Regions from separate parts of the Proteiniclasticum sp. C24MP genome, predicted to be linked through region 1. Evidence: a T-box and tRNA genes for the amino acid it is inferred to sense, from the RefSeq annotation. Region 1 holds a T-box; the other holds one or more tRNA genes.
What was found. A T-box is a leader RNA that pairs with one kind of tRNA and senses whether it is charged. The one in region 1 lies ahead of tyrS (tyrosine--tRNA ligase), so its partner is inferred to be a tRNA-Tyr.
Positions count from the first base shown of each region.

Region 1 (9,827 bases):
GAGACCCATCACTATGACAATTCAAGAAAGCATATCATCCAGTCAGCGGAAAGGTCGCTGAAGAACTTCGGAACGGATTATCTGGACCTTCTTCTGATTCACAGACCTTCTCCCTTTATGGATCCTGCTGAAGTCAGTGAGGCATTCAGACAGCTCTATGATTCCGGAAAAGTAAGAAACTTCGGTGTATCCAATTACGATAACACGAAATTCGATATGCTCAGTTCCTATTCGGAATATCCGCTGGTCACCAATCAGGTGGAGATTTCACCGCTGCAGCTGGATGTGTTCCAGGACGGCACCATGGATCATCTCATGACAAGAGGTCTTTATCCCATGGCATGGTCACCCATGGCAGGAGGAGAAATCTTCACGGGAGACTCCGAGAAGGTCAAGAATGTTAGAAACACACTGCTTGCCATCGGAGAGAAGTATGGCGAGACAAGGCTTGATACCCTGGCCTTTGCGTTTCTGACCAGTCATCCCGGTAAGATTCTGCCCATCGTGGGATCAGGGAAAATCGAGCGCATAAAGAATGCCATGGATGCGCTGCAAATTAAATTCACACAAGAAGAGTGGCTGTCGGTCTATAAGGCATCCATCGGGAAGAATCTGCCATAAAAAAACATAAATAGTCGGGGGTGCATCATGAAAAACACCAATGATCCTAATTACAACGAAAAAGAAAAAGTGACGCTGGGAGAAGAAACCTTTGAAAAATTGCCGGAAGTCCAGGAAGAAAAGCCTGTAAAGCACGAAGAAAGTGAAATCATCGAAGTGGATGAGGTTCTGGTGGCGGAGGAAGGCGAAGGGAAAAAGATCAGAAAACCCGGAAGAATGAAATTCTTCGGTATTCTGGCCGCCATCATTGCGGTCATCACCATATTCTCGGAAGCCATCAGAGAAATGATCTTCAAGGCAGAAGACTCTCTGCTTTTCCTGCCTAAAGGTGGCATCTTCATACCTCCGGTAGGGGTCATTCTCATTTCCATCGGAGTGATTCTGACCATCATCGCCTTCATATCACTCTTCAATCGGAGAGGGAAATTGTCCAAGCAGCAGAAGTGGGTTTCGGTACTCATCGGAATCGTACTGGTGGTGATAGGTGTCAGCACCTTCTTCCGTTTCGTGGATTTCCGAGGAAACACCATTGTGGACAGAACCATGCTGACGAATACTTCCTACACCTATCTGGAAGTGGTGGAAGTCAATGCCTATGTGCAGCCGGAAGGGGAAGGAAACAGCCTGTTTTATAACTACAATCTTCAGAAGAGCGGTTCCGGAAAGACCAGAAGCTATGATGTGAAAATCACGGATAAAAACATGGATGATGTGAAGAGCATTGATTCCAGAATCAGCAATTCCGTGAGAAACAACATCAACAGCAGTGCTGTGGATGAAATGGTGAAGCTTGGCATGTACTCAAGAGACGAAGCGCTGAAACTTTTCAATTTCGAAGAATAAGACAGATAATGAAAAGCCCTGCATTTTTATGATGTGCTGTACTTTTGACAGATAGCATATCAGTCCATGCAGGGCTTTTTTTTGCAGCATTTTTTCAATGACTGAGATGCCGCTCTGATTCTGTCTGTAAAATCAGTCATGTTGACAACCATCGATATGATAGATAGCATGAAGAGTAGATATCGACAATCATTCATCTGATGAGGAGTGTCGGTGAAGAGGTGAAATGAAAGTGGCAGCACTTCTGGAATCACCGGAAGCAGCATAAATTATATGAGGGGGAGAAAAAAATGGAAAAAAAGATCATAGTTGAAGTGTTCGGGGTAAGAAATAAGACGGCAGGTGGTTCATGCAGCTGCAACGGGGGATGTGCTCCGGCAGTCACCATGGGAGAAATGTACAATGAGTTTGAAACCTTCATGAAGAACTCAGAGATGAAGGATCAGGTGGAGCTCCAATTCATCGATGTATACTATGACGACCTGGATGACTATAAATATATCATTGATGCCATGAACAAAGGATTCGGGCTGCCTCTTACATCCGTGAATGGAGAGCTGAAATTATTCGGGGGCGTGTCAGGACCGATGGTGCTGGATCTGCTGCAGTAGACTGTATCAGATCCACTCTAAAGAAGAGATACATGCAAGGGTTCTGTCTCGTGATGGAAACGGAGCTGAAATCGAAAAAAGAGGCGTGCAGATCAAATGATGATCTGCACGCCTCTACTTTATTACTTCTTTTCCAGGATTTCCTTGATGGCAGCTGGTTTCAGCACTTTTCCGTAGGAAACGACTTCCTCATCGATGACGAATCCTGGTGTGGACATGATTCCGTAGGAAGCGATGTCTTTAAAATCTGTGACTTTTATGATTTCAGCTTCCATGCCTAAGTCCTTCAGTGCTTCCTCCGCATTCTTTGCAAGTGTGACGCAGTTTTTGCATCCGGATCCTAAAATTTTGATTTTCATAAATACTCTCTCCTTAAATATATGTATATTTTATTGGTTCACTAAATAAACAGGTAACTGAAGGCATTGAAGGTGTAACCGATGATGACGATTCCCGCTGCCACGATTCCGAAGAAGATGGCAAGGAGCTTTGGCTTCACGACCTTGGACAGCATCACGAGGGATGGCAGGGACAGTGCCGTGACACCCATCATGAATGCCAGTGCGGTACCAAGGCCTACGCCTTTGGCTATGAGTGCTTCAGCGATGGGCAGTGTGCCGAAGATATCAGCATACATCGGAATTCCGACTACCGTAGCCACAAGAACGGACCACCACTTATCCGCACCAAGAACCGCTGTGATGAAGTTCTCAGGGATGTAGTTATGGATGGCAGCACCGATGCCGACGCCGATGAGGATATAGATCCACACCTTTTTCACGATATCAAGAACCTGATCTCTGGCGAATTCGACTCGTTCTCTTTTCGTCATCACATCCTCTTCACCCATCTCCATGTTGTTGCTGAAGACAAAGGATTCCACATGGGATTCCAGCTTCAGCTTTCCGATGACGGTTCCGCCGATGACGGCCAGGACCAGTCCTACGATGACATAGGCGATGGCGATCTTCCAGTTGAAGATTCCTGCCAGGAGTATGACGGATGCCAGGTCCACCAGAGGTGAAGAAATCAGGAAGGAAAAGGTGGTCCCGATGGGAAGCCCTGCACTCGTAAATCCGATAAACAGCGGAATGGAGGAGCAGGAACAGAAGGGAGTGATGGTACCAAGGAGCGCAGCCAGTATGTTGGCTGTGATTCCACTGAAGTTTCCAAGGATTCTTTTGGTCCTCTCGGGGGGGAAGAAGCTCTGGATGTAGGAAATCATAAATATAAGTGCTGACAGCAGGATGAAGATCTTCACCACATCATAAATGAAGAAGTGAATGCTTGCGCCTAGACGATCTGTCATGCTGAGGCCAAAGACGTTGACCACCAGAGATTCCACTAAGTTATAGAGCCACTCCATCTTGAGCAGCTGATTGTTGATCCATTCGAATATAAACATTTCTATCTCCTAATAATTTATTTTCTTATGCTGATTTACTCTGCAAAGACATTTGCATCAATGGGGGTAGGGGTGTTGGAGTATTTCCACTTGGTGGAAATGTTTCCTACATCTTCCTTCAGTTTCGGGTACTGGTCCATGTGATCTGCAATGTCCTTTATGATATTCTGAAGAATGGCGTGATCTTCTCTCAACCTGTAATACACGTATTTCTCTTTTCTTGTATCCACCACCAGATTGAGATCCCTCAGCTTAGAGAGCCCCTTGGAAATGGTGGGCTGGGACACATCAAGAATTCCGCTCATTTCACAGACGCAGAGCTCATCATGGTGCAGAAGCACAACGATTCTCAGTCTGGTTTCATCAGAAAGGGTTTTAAAGATATTAAGTAAGTCGTTCATTTCATCACATTCCTTTATTCTTACATGCACATATTCTTATATGGGAATATGATAATAGTACTCCCAGCGATTTAAGATGTCAACAATTGACAAAAAATAACGCTCTAAGAGGAAACAGGCAAAAGGGAAACTTGATTTCCGCCTGAAGATTCAGGAGAAAATCAGTATAAGGTGCAGGGGACTCATCTTGACAAAAAATAGGGTGGGGGGTATTATTTACAGGTTGATATATTCTCTTATAGGTATATGAGAGTGTGAAAGAAAAAATCATGATGGATGAGTAAAGATGAGAAAGGGAATTGAATTATGAATGCATTTTTGTATGGCACAACGCTTGTGCTGCTGATCATTTCGTTTTACAAAGATAAGATGAAGACAAAAAAAGCACTGAGAAAAGCCTGGAAGGCTTTTGAAAATATCCTGCCGGAATTTCTTGTGGTCATCACGCTGGTAGGGGTGCTCATTGCAGTGCTGAATCCTGAGGTGATCTCCAGGATCATCGGGGCAGATTCCGGATGGATCGGCGTGGTGCTGGCCACACTGGTGGGTTCCGTGACCATGATTCCCGGATTCATCGCCTTTCCCACAGCAGCTCTGCTTCTGGAAGGAGGAGCAGGCTACATGCAGATCGGTGCATTCATCTCCTCCCTCATGATGGTGGGATTCATCACCATACCGGTGGAGATGAAATACTTCGGTAGGAAGACCACATTTCTTAGAAACGGACTGGCTTATGTGTTTTCCTATGTGGTGGCGCTGGTCATCGGATGGGTGGTGATGAGCTTATGATGAATTATCTTAAGAGATACAGATGGTTTTTTCTGGCACTGGCTGGAGTAGCTGCACTGACACTGGTGAACAGAGAGCTGGGCATAAAGGCGTTGAGCACCACTGCCTATTCTTTCCGGGAAATGATTCTCATCATTCCACCTATTTTTGTCCTTCTGGGTCTCCTGGATATATGGGTACCCAAGGAAACCATGATCCGGTTCATGGGGGAGGGTTCCGGCATCAAGGGAACACTTCTTGCCATATTCATCGGTTCAGCAGCTGCAGGGCCGCTCTATGGCGCTTTCCCCATTGCGGCGGTGTTCATGAAGAAAGGGGTATCGTTCCTCAATGTGCTGGTGTTCATCGGCGCCTGGTCCACCACGAAGATTCCCATGTTCCTCTTTGAGATGGGGGCTCTTGGCGCGAAATTCGCTGTCACAAGGCTGCTGGTAGACCTTCCAGGAATCATCCTCATCGCATGGATCATAAAACTCATGACCTCCAAAGAGGAAGAGAGAAAGATCTACGAAAAAGCGGAGCATTTTGAAAACTGATTTTTCGATAGAACTGAAGAAATACCCGTTATGCACAGCCTGATAAGCTTATGTGCATAACGGGTATTTTAACTTTTTTATTCTGATTCCATTTCCATGCTACTTATCAGTGTCGCTGTCTTCTTCCAGAAGTCTGTAAGTCAGGTCAATGAGTTTCTGACTATCCGAGGAATTGAAGATTCTCAAGGTGCCTTCATGAGTCTCCTCATGAAGGAGATGCTCTTCCGTCAGCACTTCTTTCAGTCTCCTTGCGGTACCCTCACTGCCGTCCACGATGAGAATCTCTTCACTGAAGATTCTTCTCAAGGAGGGCTTGATGAAAGGATAGTGCGTGCACCCAAGGACTACGGAGCTGAGATCCTTATCCACTTTTTCCAGCGCTTTCTTCAGATAAGCATAGCTCTTTTCCTGAAAGTCCTCTCCATTCTCGATGATTTCCACGAGGCCTGGCAGGGGCAGACTCACAATGTTTCTGGACTGCGAAAACTGGTCGGAAAGTTTCCTGAACTTTTTCTCGTGGAGCGTCCTGTTGGTGGCGAGGACGAGGATCTTGCCGTCTGTGGTATGATCGATGGCCACTTTCAGCGCAGGTTCGATGCCGATGACAGGGATCTCAGGATACTTTTCCCTGATGTCTGTGATGGCTGCACTGGTTGCCGTATTGCAGGCTACAACAATGCTCTTGCAGTGAAAGGACAGAAGAAAGTCCACAGCTTGGAAAGAAAGCGCTTTGATAGTCTCCAGGTCCTTATCCCCATAGGGAGCATTGACTGAATCGCCGAAATATATGAAATCCTCATGAGGAAGAAGTTCCATCGCCTTTTTTAATACACTGATTCCGCCGACACCAGAGTCGAAGAAACCAATGGGCTGATTGTTTGCCATTTTTATAGCCTCCGCATCAAATCCATTTTGATTGTCTACTGTCTATTTTAGCAAATGGACCCGCGTAATACAATTTCCCTACTGCTCTTCCCTATGAATCCGGATGAATTTTCTTTTTCCCACCTTTACCAGCAGGGAGCCGGAAACTGGAAGGGCTTCCTCCGATGCGATCTTTTCCCCGTTGACGGAGATTCCGCTTTGAGACAGAAGTCTTTTATATTCATTGAAGCTTTCCACAAGTCCTTCTTCCTTCAGCACATGTCCTAAGGAGAAATCATCTTTCGATACGTTGATTTCCTTCACATCTTCAGGAATCTCTTCTTTTGTGAAGACTCTTATGAATTTCTCTCTGGCAGCATCGGCCTTTTCTCTGTCATGGTACATGGTGGTGATTTCTTCAGCCAGAAGCATTTTGATGTCCCGAGGGTTTTCTGTCTCAAGTCGTTTTTCCAGTGTACGGATCTCCTCAGGCAGACGATCTGTGACCAGTGTGAAGTATCTGAGAATCAGCTCATCCGGAAGGGTCATGACTTTATTGAACATGGTCTCCGGGTCTTCATGGATGCCCACATAATTGCCAAGGCTCTTACTCATCTTCTGTACACCGTCCAGGCCTTCCAGGAGAGGCAGAAGAATCACTGTCTGAGGTGAAACGCCCTCTGCTTTCTGCACGGTTCTGCCCATGAGCAGATTAAAGGTCTGATCGGTACCACCAAGCTCCACATCAGCTTCTATGGCAAGTGAATCATAGGCCTGCATCAGCGGATAGAGAAATTCATGGATGCCTATGGGTGTGTGAGACTCGTATCTTTTTCTGAAGTCTTCTCTTTCGAGCATTCTTGCCACCGTGGTGGTTCTTGTGAGTTCCAGGATATTCTGAAGTGTAAGCTTCCTGAGCCAGCTGCTGTTGAAGTGCACCAGCGTCTTCTCCTCATCCAGTATTTCAAAAATCTGGTTTGTGTAGGTCTTCGCGTTTTCGATGACCTGCTCCCTTGAGAGCTGAACTCTGGAAGACGATTTTCCTGTTGGGTCTCCGATCATACCAGTGAAATCACCGATGATGATGTGGACTTCATGACCCAGGTCCTGAAAAGCCTTCAGCTTTCTTAAAACCACCGTATGCCCCAGATGGATGTCCGGTGCACTGGGGTCCAGCCCCAGCTTGATTTTCAGCACTCTTCCCGAAAGAATCTTATCCTTCTGCTCTTCTTCTCCGATGATCTCCACTGTTCCTTTTCTGATGATGTCCATTGTTTTCTCGATATCCATAAAATACCATCCCTTCTGTTTACTTCTATTTTTCAATAAAAAAAGCCCTCATCCTGTAAAAAGGATGAAGACTGATGCTCCATGGTACCACCTTGATTTATCTTCTGCGTCACCGCAGAAAAACTTATCGGGTACATTCATACCCTAGCACTGTAACGGGTGCAGTTTCCCGAAGCAGCCTACTTGGTTATAAACCGTTGGGTGCTTAGCTCAGAGATGTATTCGTCAGAAGCTGTCTGTTTCTTCACACCACCCAGAAACTCTCTTAAGACATGACTTTTGAGTACTCTTTCTCATCAATGCTTTTCTTATTGATTAAGAGTTATATTACCTTCTTGCTGAAGAAAAGTCAACAGGAATATCAGAACATGCCGTCGTATTTTTCCACGGACCAGGCGAGGAAGTATCCGCATGTGATGAGATACAGCGGCGTAAACACGGGGCTCTTCAGAAAGAACTCGAATACACCATTGGGTGCGAAGTTATTTCCTGGTTCAAAGAGTGCAAGGATGCCCACTGTGAGAAAGATGGTAAGACCTGCAAGGCCAAGAGACAGTTTGAAGAAACTGGTTCTGACCCTAAGTCTTGAGGACAGATACTGTCCCAGATCGTTTCCGCCCAGTACAGCTCCGAACAGAGTGAAGACGAGAATGGTCGCGATGAGGGTAGCCAGGCTGTAATAGTCTGTACTTTTTTCCGATGCAGAAACCATGATGAGCTGCCCAGCTATGGCCAGCAGCATAAGGCTGATGAATTTCAGTAGTGATGTGAATTGTCTGTTCATGCGTAAAGCGTCTGCTTCCCCCTTGAGAAGGTGACGCATTTCCCCCCTTTTATCAGTTCAGATTCGTATTTTTCAGATATAATCATTTTAGTCATATTATACCGTATAGAAATATTTTTTGCTGAAATTCGGGAAAATAATGTGGAAAGAAATAGGATGGAACTGGAATAAGTGAAATCCTTGAAACTGAAAAAGAAGAAGAAAGGAATATTTCGTATTCATATTGATTGATTCAGATCAATACAGTAAAATCAGCATAAATATATAGATGGATCAATCTATTGGAGGTCTGTAATGAAAAACTGGAGAAGATCAGGAAAGTCATTGTGCTTCTTTCCGTGATCGTCATTTTAGTCAGTATCTACAGACTGGTGCAAACGCATATGATTGAAGTATGAAACAGGGAGTTCGAAAGGGCTCCTTTTTGATTGCGTGGAATGAGGAAGCACAGAAAATGGGCAAAAAAAGAAACCCCTTAATCCGGGGTTATGAAATATGATAGAAGGCTCTAAAGAATCCGCGCAGATTCTCTATATGCCCAGGGGTGGCTGATTATGGGAAGATAATCTCCACTCCTATAGTGTGATGATGCACTACGAACTTTTGTTCTGATTTCAGTATAATACAAACGTTCGTTCTAGTCAATGATTTATTTATTTTTCTTTATCAGGAACTATTGGTATAATGAAGAAGAAAATTCTAATTGAGAAGGAGAGTAATATAATGAACCCAGTTGTAACCATAAAAATGGAAACAGGAAAAGAAATTAAAGTAGAACTATATCCGGAAATCGCACCCAATACGGTGAAGAATTTCGTATCTCTAGTAAAGAAGGGATTCTATGACGGACTGAAGTTCCATCGCGTCATTCCAGGATTCATGATCCAGGGAGGATGCCCTGAAGGTATCGGCATCGGTGGACCTGGATACAAGATCAAGGGAGAATTCTCCGGCAACGGATTCAGAAATGAGCTGAAGCATGAGAAGGGCGTTATTTCCATGGCAAGAAGCCAGCACAACGACTCTGCAGGAAGCCAGTTCTTCCTCATGGTGGCGGATTCACCGCATCTGGACGGCCAGTATGCAGCCTTCGGAAAGATCACGGAAGGCCTTGAAAATGCCCTTGAGATCGTAAGAGTGGACCGTGACTACAGAGATATGCCAAGAGTGGACCAGGTCATGGAGAAAGTGACTGTGGAAAATGCGGAAAACATAGGGGAACCTGAAGTACTATAGAGATTCCTGTGTGTGTTAAATACTAGAATCAGGAGTAAATTATGACTAATGAAAGAAAGATACTCGTCTATGGACTGAGTGAAGAGGAAAAAAAGCGCCTTACAGGCGAGGGACTGAATCTGCATCAGATTCATAACGGTAACGCAGGTGGAACACTGGAAGAGCTCATAGAAAACAAGGAGATTCCCCATGAGGGTGCGCCCCTTGGAATCGTGAAGATCATGATCTTCTGCGGCTATGAGACCAACGATGAACTGAAGGACCTCATTTCGAAAATCAGAAGAGAGCATGTCTTCGGTTCCATCATGGCAGTGATCACAAGAACCAATCTGAAGTGGAAGTTCGACTACATGATCGAGCATCTCCTGGAAGAGCGGGAAGAGAACAAGCAGATTGAAATGGAACGACGTGCGAAATTAGCAGAAAATCTGGGGTGAGAAAATGGCA
Region 1 is NZ_JBINJW010000022.1:20,575-30,401, reverse strand. It holds gene ACHAL6_RS12455 (aldo/keto reductase family oxidoreductase) at 1-621, shown strand, start outside; gene ACHAL6_RS12450 (DUF308 domain-containing protein) at 649-1,464, shown strand; gene ACHAL6_RS12445 (hypothetical protein) at 1,755-2,075, shown strand; gene ACHAL6_RS12440 (thioredoxin family protein) at 2,198-2,434, opposite strand; gene ACHAL6_RS12435 (permease) at 2,476-3,480, opposite strand; gene ACHAL6_RS12430 (ArsR/SmtB family transcription factor) at 3,516-3,881, opposite strand; gene ACHAL6_RS12425 (permease) at 4,188-4,670, shown strand; gene ACHAL6_RS12420 (permease) at 4,670-5,206, shown strand; gene murI (glutamate racemase) at 5,306-6,091, opposite strand; gene tyrS (tyrosine--tRNA ligase) at 6,170-7,360, opposite strand; T-box leader at 7,418-7,669, opposite strand; gene ACHAL6_RS12405 (hypothetical protein) at 7,722-8,144, opposite strand; gene ACHAL6_RS12400 (peptidylprolyl isomerase) at 8,868-9,380, shown strand; gene ACHAL6_RS12395 (DUF3783 domain-containing protein) at 9,422-9,817, shown strand; gene ACHAL6_RS12390 (multiprotein-bridging factor 1 family protein) at 9,822-9,827, shown strand, end outside.

Region 2 (9,827 bases), on a different contig from region 1:
TGGCTACGTCCCTTATTACACCTTGTGATCTTCTCATCTTAGATGAACCGACCAACCATATCGACAACGATACCGTCGCCTGGCTGGAAGGATATCTGAAAGACAGAAGAGGGGCCCTTCTTATGGTGACCCATGACAGATACTTTCTCGAAAGAGTAACCAACCGTATTCTTGAAATCGATCGTGGTTCTGTCTACAGTTACCCTGTGAACTACTCCAGGTTTCTGGAGATGAAAGCTATGAGGCAGGAGCTTCAGGAAGTGGCTGACCGGAAGAGGAAAAAGCTTCTGGAAAGCGAACTGGCCTGGATCCGAAAAGGGGCAAAAGCGAGGACCACAAAGCAGAAGGCGAGAATAGACCGGTTTGAAGAACTGAAGAATCAGGATTCCTATGTGGAAGGATCCGATGTGGAAATCAGAACCGTTTCCAGTAGATTAGGGAAGAAAATCATAGAAATCGATTCCATTTCAAAGTCCTACGGGAATCATGTGCTTCTCAAGGATTTCAGCTATAATGTTCTGAAAGATGACCGTATCGGAATCATCGGAGAAAATGGAATCGGGAAATCCACTTTTCTGAAGATGGTAGCCGGACTTGTAGAGCCGGACAGCGGGAGTATCGACATCGGAGAAACTGTGAAGATTGCTTATCTTTCTCAGGAATACACCATCATGAATGAGGATATGAGAGTCATAGAGTATATTAAGGAAGCGGCGGAAATCATTGATACCGTGGACGGGAAGGTCACAGCATCGCAGATGCTGGAAACATTCCTCTTTCCTCCCGAAGAACAGTGGACACAGATCAGCCGCCTGTCAGGCGGGGAGAAAAGAAGACTCATGCTTCTGAGAATCCTTATGGAGAAACCCAATGTGATCCTTCTGGATGAGCCTACGAATGATCTGGATATCGCCACGCTTTCCGTCCTTGAAGATTATCTGGAAGGTTTTCCAGGTGCTGTGATCACTGTCTCACATGACCGGTATTTTCTGGATCGTGTAGCGGAAAAAATCTTCAGTTTTGAAGGGAATGCGAAGATAGAAATTCTTTTCGGAAATTATTCTGATTACGAAGAGAAGAAGCTCCATGAAGAAAAAGTGGAGGAAGCGAAGAAAGTGAAAGTAGAGCAGATAAAACCGCGTGACCAGAAGAAACCGAAGAAGTTCACTTATAAAGAACAAAGAGAGTTTGAAGGGATAGATCAGCGTATAGCGGATCTGGAACAGAAAATGGAAGAAACAGACGAAGAAATAGAAAAACATGCCACGGATTTCGAAAAGCTGAATGAACTGGTGGCTAAGAAAAATGCCATTGAAAAAGAGCTGGAAGAAGCCATGGAAAGATGGACGTACCTCAATGAACTTGCTGAAGAACTAGGGCTTATCTGAGTGCAATGAAAAAGAGAGGAAGCGATGCAATACTGCATGGCTTCCTCTCTGATTTGTGCAAAATAAAAAAGGACCAGAGCTGATCCTTAATTAAATGAAGATCCTATTCTTCTTCGTTTGTAGGAGTGATGCCGAACTTCTTATTGAAACGATCAACTCTTCCGCCAACATCAACAATCTTCTGCTTACCTGTGAAGAATGGATGGCACTTTGAGCATATTTCAACTTTCAGTTCGTCCTTTACTGAACCAGTAACGAATGTGTTTCCACATGCACACTTAACAACAGCTTCTGAGTTGTAATTTGGATGTATGCCTTCTTTCATTTAATTCACCTCAATTTCATCATTTTTTAACTATTCAATTCTAACACTAAGAATTTCAGGAGTCAACAATAATATAGATTCTGAGTGTCGGAGGTGTTATAATATATTGGGTATTAAGAAGTTAGGAGAATTTTAAAATGAGTAAACTTTATTTCAGGTATGGCGCAATGAATTCAGGAAAGTCCACAAACCTCATGCAGGTTGCATATAATTATGAGGAAAGAGGAATGAAAGTCAAAATCTTCAAGCCTCAGGTGGATGCAAAAGGCGGGAACCAGCTTGTTTCCAGACTAGGTGTGGTCAGAACAGCTGATTTCGCGGTTAGAGATGAAGACAATCTCTACGAAGTGACTGAAAAATGGATTCAGAGTGAAGGGAAGATCAACTGCATTCTTGTGGATGAAGCACAGTTTCTAAGAGCAAAGCACATCGATGAGCTTCTGAAAGTTGCAGTTATTCTTAAGGTACCTGTGATATGCTATGGGTTGAGGACAGACTTTCTCATGAATGGCTTCGAAGGCAGTGAGAGACTGCTTCTTCTGGCACATAGCATCGAGGAACTTAAAACCATCTGTACCTGTGGAAAGAAAGCGCTCCTTAATGGAAGGAAAATCAACGGAGAATTCGTTTTTGAAGGAGAGCAGGTGGCCATCGACATGGTAGGAGATGTGGAATATCAGTCCTTATGTGCAGACTGCTACTTCAAGTACAGAAAGAAAGCAAACGAAAAGAATAAGATGAAATAAGGATTTGGTGAATAAATGAGAAATACAACTGTAGGAGGACAAGCCGTTATTGAGGGCGTCATGATGAGAGGTCTGAAGGGCATTGCCACTGCTGTGAGAAATCCGGAAGGGGATATTGTGGTCAATCATGACCATTCCGTTCCGTTATCTCAGAAATATAAAATACTGCGCTGGCCACTGATAAGAGGGGCGGTAGCCCTCATTGACTCCATGAAAATCGGAATCAAGAGTCTTAACTGGTCTGCATCCATATTCGGGGAAGATGAAGAACCGTCCAAGTTCGATAAGTTTCTGAAGGACAGGTTCGGTGAGAAAGGCGAAAAGATCATAGAAACCATCACCATGATTTTCAGTCTGAGTCTCAGCATACTGCTGTTTTTCGTCGTACCGACACTGATCACTGGTCTTCTGAGAAGCTATGATCTGCCTCATCTGGGACTGAATGCCATAGAAGCGGTGATCCGTCTGAGCATCTTTCTCGGCTATCTATACGGAATCAGCAAGATGAAGGACATCTACAGAGTCTTTCAGTATCATGGTGCAGAACATAAGGCCATCATCTGCTACGAAAATGAGCTGGAGCTGACGGTGGAAAATGCCAGAAGCTGTACAAGATTCCATGAAAGATGCGGAACGAACTTCATGTTTCTGGTCATGGCTGTGAGTATCATTGTATTCAGCTTCACAGGATGGACCAATCCTCTCATGAGAATTGTAACGAGAATCCTTCTTCTCCCGCTGATTTCGGGAATCACCTATGAGATTCTCAGATGGCTGGGCAAAACAAAAGGTCCCGTTCAGAGGATTGTCGCTTATCCAGGTATGATGCTGCAGAGGCTGACTACAAAAGAGCCTCTGGATGACATGCTGGAAGTATCCATCAGGGCTTTAAAGGAAGCAGAAGGGCTGGTCTAAGATGCTTACAATTGGAGATGCCGTGAAACTGGCGGCAGAGAAGCTGAAGGAGATATCGGATACACCTTCTCTGGATGGGAGAATTCTACTGAAGGAAGTGACGGAAAAGGATGAAGTGTTTCTTCTTACGCACCGTGAAACGCTTTTAAGTGAGGAAGAAGAAAGGGAATATCTCGCTAAACTTTCGCAGAGAGAAAAGGGAATGCCCATCGCTTACATCGTGGGCTACAAGGAATTCATGGGTTTTCGTTTCAAGGTGAATGAGCATACACTGATTCCCAGACCGGATACGGAAATTGCCGTGGAGAAAGCCATAGAAATGATCAGAGAGAAGAAATACAGGAAGGTGCTGGATTTATGCAGTGGCTCTGGTGCCATCGGATTATCCATAGCCGGGATTTTGGAATTTACAAATGTCACACTTTCTGATATAAATAAAGGGGCCATTTCGGTCTCCATGGAAAATGCGGAGCACCTGGGTGTCCAGCAACGCGTAAAATTCATCCAGTCTGATCTTTTCGAAAAGATTGATGAGAAGTACGACCTCATAGTGAGCAATCCGCCCTATATAAGCGGGGAAGACATGGAAGAGCTGTCTGTCTCCGTTAAGGAATACGAGCCTCATTCCGCACTTTACGGAGGGGCGCGAGGTCTTGATTTCTATGAGGAAATCACGAAGAACGCAGAAAAACATCTGACGGAAAATGGGATGCTGATTTTTGAAATCGGATATGACCAGAGTCAAGAGGTGGAAAAAATGTTAAAAGAAAACGGATTTAAAAATATAATAACACTGAAAGATCTTTCAGGTCATCATCGCGTAGTTTCAGGGGAACTTCTTCCGGAGACTTAGCTTACTGACGTTATTTTTCAAATCAGATGAATAAAAGGAGAGAAAGTAATGTTAGATAGATTAAGTTTTGTGGAAGGTAAGTATGAAGAGCTTACCATGCGGATCAGTGATCCGAGCGTCATTGCAGACCAGGAGAACTGGCAGAAGCTCGTGAAGGAGCATTCCGACCTGGAAGCCATCGTAATGAGATATCGTGAATTCAAAGGTCTTCAGGAAGAACTGGATGCCAATATGGAAATGCTCCAGTCTGAAGATGACCAGGAAATGAGAGAAATGATCAACGAGGATGTAAGAAACATCAAGGCTCAGTTGGAAAGCATCGAGTCTGAACTTCAGATCATGCTGCTTCCAAAGGACCCCAACGACGACAAGAACGTATTTGTCGAAATACGAGGCGGTGCAGGTGGAGACGAAGCGGCTCTGTTTGCCTACAACCTCTATAGAATGTATGTGAAGTATGCGGAAAGCAAGAGATGGAAAGTGGAAATCATGAGTCTCAACGAAACCGACATCGGAGGATTCAAGGAAGTTGTGTTCATGGTCAAAGGCCATGGCGTGTATTCTCTGATGAAGTATGAATCAGGGGTACATAGAGTCCAGAGAGTTCCGGATACGGAAAGCTCAGGAAGAATCCATACTTCGACAGCTACGGTGGCGGTGCTTCCCGAAGTGGATGAAGTGGATGTAGAGATCGATATGAATGAAATCAGAGTCGATGTATACCGTTCCTCCGGTAATGGTGGACAGTCTGTAAATACAACAGACTCCGCTGTTCGTGTGACACACATTCCGTCAGGACTTGTGGTCGCGGTACAGGATGAGAAATCCCAGTTGAAGAATAAGGAAAAAGCGCTGAAGATTTTAAGGTCCAGACTATATGAAATAGCGGAAAGAGAAAGAAACAAGGGGATCGCAGACGAAAGAAAATCACAGGTAGGTACGGGAGACCGTTCTGAGAGAATCAGAACCTATAATTATCCGCAGGGTAGAGTGACAGACCACAGAATCAACCTGACACTTTACAAACTGGAGTCCTTCCTGAATGGAGACATGGATGAAATGTTTGATTCCCTGATCAGATTTGACCAGGCGGAAAAACTGAAAGCGCTGGGGAATAGAAGCAATTAATGAGGGGGGGCAGTTTTACTGTCCCCATTTTTGGAGTGAAAATGGAAACAATTAAAGTGAATTTCGAAAACAGAATAGATATGGAATGGATAGAACAAGGCGCTGAAATCATAAAAAGAGGAGGTGTTGTCGCATTTCCAACAGAGACAGTCTATGGGCTTGGTGCAGATGCATTGAATCAGGACGCGGTAAAAAAGATATTTGAGGCTAAAGGCAGACCGCAGGATAATCCTCTGATCATACATGTTGCGGACGCGGATCTTTCCGCCTTTGCGCAGGAGATTCCAGGGAAGGCTCAGGAGCTGATGGATAAGTTCTGGCCGGGACCCCTGACGCTCATTCTGAAAAAGACGGATCTCATCCCTATGGAAACCAGTGCCGGTCTTGATACGGTAGGAATCAGGATGCCTTCCAACGAAACGGCTATGCTCCTCATAAGGGCTTCTGGCTGTCCCATCGCGGCACCGTCCGCGAATATTTCAGGAAAACCCAGCCCTACGAATTTCAGGCGTTGCGTGGAAGACCTTGATGGGAGAGTGGACATGATCATAGGCGATGGAAGTTCCATTGTGGGGCTTGAATCCACCATTGTGGATTACAGTGTTCATCCTCCTCGTCTACTGCGTCCCGGGTATATCACGTATGATGATCTTCTAACGGTTGACCATGAGATCGTCTATGATGAAGCCATGACAAGAGCGGATGAAAAAGAGATTCCGAAAGCGCCTGGGATGAAGTACAGGCATTACGCACCCAAAGCACCCTTGACCATCATCACAGGAAATGAGGGAAAAGTGGAAAAGCGGATCCTTGCGCTGGCGGAAAACTACCAGAATCAGGGGAAAGTTGTAGGTGTTTTGGCTCCCAAAGAACGCGAGAAGATGTATAATAAAGAGAACATCAGATTCATATCTCTGGGAAGCGAGAAGAATTCCTCTGAAATCGCAAGAAATCTTTTTGAGGGATTGAGGACTTTTGATGATCTGAATGTTGATGTGATTCTGGCGGAGGGCTTTTCCGAAAAAGGCGTCGGTGTGGCGATTATGAATCGGTTAAAGAAAGCATCCGGATTCAATATAATCGAGGTGTAAGCATGAAAGTGTTATTTGTTTGTACAGGAAATACTTGCAGAAGTCCCATGGCAGAAGTGATTTTCAATGAGACTTATCACAAAGCGGAAGCCGCTTCCCGTGGCCTGTTTGTTCAAAGAGGAAGCACGATCTCCAGAGAAGCCAGGGAAATACTCCAGAGAGAATATGGGTATGACGTGGATCGCGAAGCAGAAGAGCTTATGGACCTTGATATGGCGGATGCGGAATACATCATCACCATGACAGAGGCACAGAAGAGGGAAGTGAAGAGGCGTTACGGCGGTGAGAGGGTTTATACCCTGAAAGAGCTCGCCGGTGAATCAGGCGACGTTATGGACCCTTACGGCATGAATGAGGAAATCTATCTCAAGACTTTCAGCGAAATCAGGAAATTAATTCATAAAATAACACAATTTGATAAATTCAGGAGGTAAAAATGAAAATAGCAATTGGTGCAGACCATGGCGGCGTAGGATTAAAGGAAGCGGTGAAGGAACATCTGGAGAAGAAAGGGTATGAAGTCAGAGACTTTGGTACCTATACCAGAGAATCCTGTGATTATCCGGATATTTCAAAAAAAGTTTCTGCCAGCGTAGTTGACAAGGAGTCTGATTTTGGTATCCTCATATGTGGAACTGGAATCGGAATCGGTATAGCTGCAAATAAGGTGAAAGGAATCAGAGCAGCACTGTGTCATGATACCTTCAGTGCTCACGCATCCAGAGAGCATAATAATGCGAACATCCTGACTATGGGTGAAAGAGTAATCGGTCAAGCCCTTGCATTGGATATTGTAGACACCTTTTTAGGTGCTGAATTCGAGGGCGGAAGACATCAGACACGTATTGATAAAATAACCAGATTAGAAGAGGAAAATGCAGAACTTGAGGAGGAAAATTAATGAGCAGAATAATTGAAATCAATCATCCGCTGGTATTACACAAGCTGGCCATCATCAGAGACAAGAATACAGGGTCCAAGGAATTCAGAGAAGTGGTGGAAGAAATCTCTACACTTATGGCTTATGAGGTGACAAGAGATCTTCCAATGGAAGATGTGGATATTGAGACCCCGGTGGCAGTTGCCCACTGTAAAATCATCACAGGTAAAAAACTGGCGATCGTGCCAATTCTAAGAGCCGGTATCGGAATGGTTGACGGAATGCTCAAGCTTGTTCCTGCAGCAAAAGTCGGACACATCGGACTTTACAGAGATGAGAGTACACTTCAGCCAGTGGAATACTTCTGCAAACTGCCAAAGGATATTGAAGAGAGAGAAGTTATTGTTGTGGATCCGATGCTTGCAACAGGCGGGTCTGCCATTGACGCGATTCATATGCTGAAGAAAAGAGGAGCGAAGAGCATTAAGTTCGTAGGTCTTGTGGCGGCTCCTGAAGGAATCAAAGCTTTATCGGAGAAGCATCCTGATGTTGATATCTTCATCGCGGCAATTGATGAAAAGCTGAACGAACACGGATATATCGTTCCAGGACTGGGAGACGCAGGAGACAGACTCTTTGGCACCAAGTAACAGGTATTTCAGTCAGTCTATTGGGAAATGATTCTATACCCGCCATGAACAGATTATTTCAGTTCATGGCGGGTGTTTTTTTCAGGAACTGAATGGAAATTTTAAGGACAACAGAATTGGAAAACAGATGCGGTGAAAAAGCTGAAATCATCAGACGGATTTGAAGTGTCAAGAGACTCAAGAGTTTTATGAAGTGGGTGTGGAAAGAGATCTCCCCTCTTCAATATGACAAAAAATATCAAATAAAAAAACGGGATTTATTTTAAGAAAAACCCTTGAAATATCATCGTCTAGGCTATATACTAGTCTTTGTCAGTTCATTTGCTGGTGTGGCTCAATGGTAGAGCAGCTGATTTGTAATCAGCAGGTTGATGGTTCGATTCCGTTCACCAGCTCCACATTTTCGGAGGAGTACCCAAGTGGCCAAAGGGGGCAGACTGTAAATCTGTTGCAAGTTGCTTCAGTGGTTCGAATCCACTCTCCTCCACCATTATCCTTGAAAAATATGAGCAAATGTTATTGACAAAACCCTAAGACTGTTGTACTATAAATAGGCAGTTGTACACTGATAGGGAGGAGTACCCAAGTGGCCAAAGGGGGCAGACTGTAAATCTGTTGCAAGTTGCTTCAGTGGTTCGAATCCACTCTCCTCCACCACAAAAGACACAATTGTTTCAATTGCTGTCTTTTTTTATGAAAAAAATTGAATACTCTTATCAAGAGAGGTGGAGGGAAAGGGCCCTATGAAACCCGGCAACCTGTAGAAATACGTGGTGCCAATTCCTGCAGCGAATACGCTGCAAGATAAGAGAGATGTAGAACTTACGACACCTCTTCTTATTGTGAAGAGGTTTTTTATTTGTCTGAAAAAAGGGAGGAAAAAAATGAAAAGACTATTTACTTCAGAATCTGTAACAGAAGGGCATCCGGATAAAATATGCGATCAGATTTCAGATGCCATCCTGGACAGTATCCTTGAACAGGATCCGAAAGCCAGAGTCGCCTGCGAAACTGCCGTGACCACTGGTATGGTCATGGTTATGGGGGAAATCACAACAGACTGCTACGTGGATATTCCGAAGGTAGTGAGAAAAACTGTCACTGAAATCGGATATGTCCGTGCCAAGTACGGTTTTGATGCTGAAACATGCGCTGTGCTTACTTCCATTGACGAACAGTCACCAGATATCGCTCAGGGAGTCAACGCATCTCTGGAGACACGTGAGGGGGACCATGATGCCATGCTTCAGACTGGAGCAGGAGATCAGGGGATGATGTTCGGTTTCGCCACCAACGAAACGGAAGATTATATGCCTATGCCCATCAATCTTGCTCAGAAACTGGCCAGAAGGCTTGCGGAAGTAAGAAAGAATGAGACACTCACCTATCTCAGACCGGATGGGAAAACCCAGGTGACCATAGAGTATGATGAGAATGACAAACCTGTAAGGGTTGAGGCGGTTGTTCTCTCTACGCAGCACAGTTCTGTAGTGACCCAGGAAGAAATCAGAAGAGACATCATTGAACATGTGATCATGGCAGTTGTGCCTGAAGAACTCATGGATGAGAACACCAAGATCTACGTGAATCCAACTGGGCAGTTTATTGTAGGAGGACCACAAGGAGATTCCGGACTTACCGGAAGAAAGATCATTGTGGATACCTATGGCGGTTATGGAAGACATGGAGGCGGAGCTTTCTCAGGAAAAGATCCAACAAAGGTTGACCGTTCTGCAGCTTATGCAGCGAGATGGGTGGCGAAGAACCTTGTGGCAGCAGGAGTTGCCGACAAGCTGGAAGTACAGCTGAGTTATGCCATAGGTGTTGCAAAGCCGATTTCCATTGAGGTAT
Region 2 is NZ_JBINJW010000012.1:16,976-26,802, reverse strand. It holds gene ACHAL6_RS09520 (ABC-F family ATP-binding cassette domain-containing protein) at 1-1,388, shown strand, start outside; gene rpmE (50S ribosomal protein L31) at 1,492-1,713, opposite strand; gene ACHAL6_RS09510 (thymidine kinase) at 1,851-2,459, shown strand; gene ACHAL6_RS09505 (DUF1385 domain-containing protein) at 2,475-3,374, shown strand; gene prmC (peptide chain release factor N(5)-glutamine methyltransferase) at 3,376-4,227, shown strand; gene prfA (peptide chain release factor 1) at 4,276-5,355, shown strand; gene ACHAL6_RS09490 (L-threonylcarbamoyladenylate synthase) at 5,397-6,446, shown strand; gene ACHAL6_RS09485 (hypothetical protein) at 6,449-6,880, shown strand; gene rpiB (ribose 5-phosphate isomerase B) at 6,883-7,347, shown strand; gene upp (uracil phosphoribosyltransferase) at 7,347-7,976, shown strand; tRNA gene ACHAL6_RS09470 (tRNA-Thr) at 8,300-8,374, shown strand; tRNA gene ACHAL6_RS09465 (tRNA-Tyr) at 8,382-8,466, shown strand; tRNA gene ACHAL6_RS09460 (tRNA-Tyr) at 8,549-8,633, shown strand; SAM riboswitch class I at 8,687-8,787, shown strand; gene metK (methionine adenosyltransferase) at 8,861-9,827, shown strand, end outside.
Region 2: it has a tRNA-Tyr gene. The T-box ahead of tyrS (tyrosine--tRNA ligase) is inferred to sense a tRNA for this amino acid. The anticodon was not compared.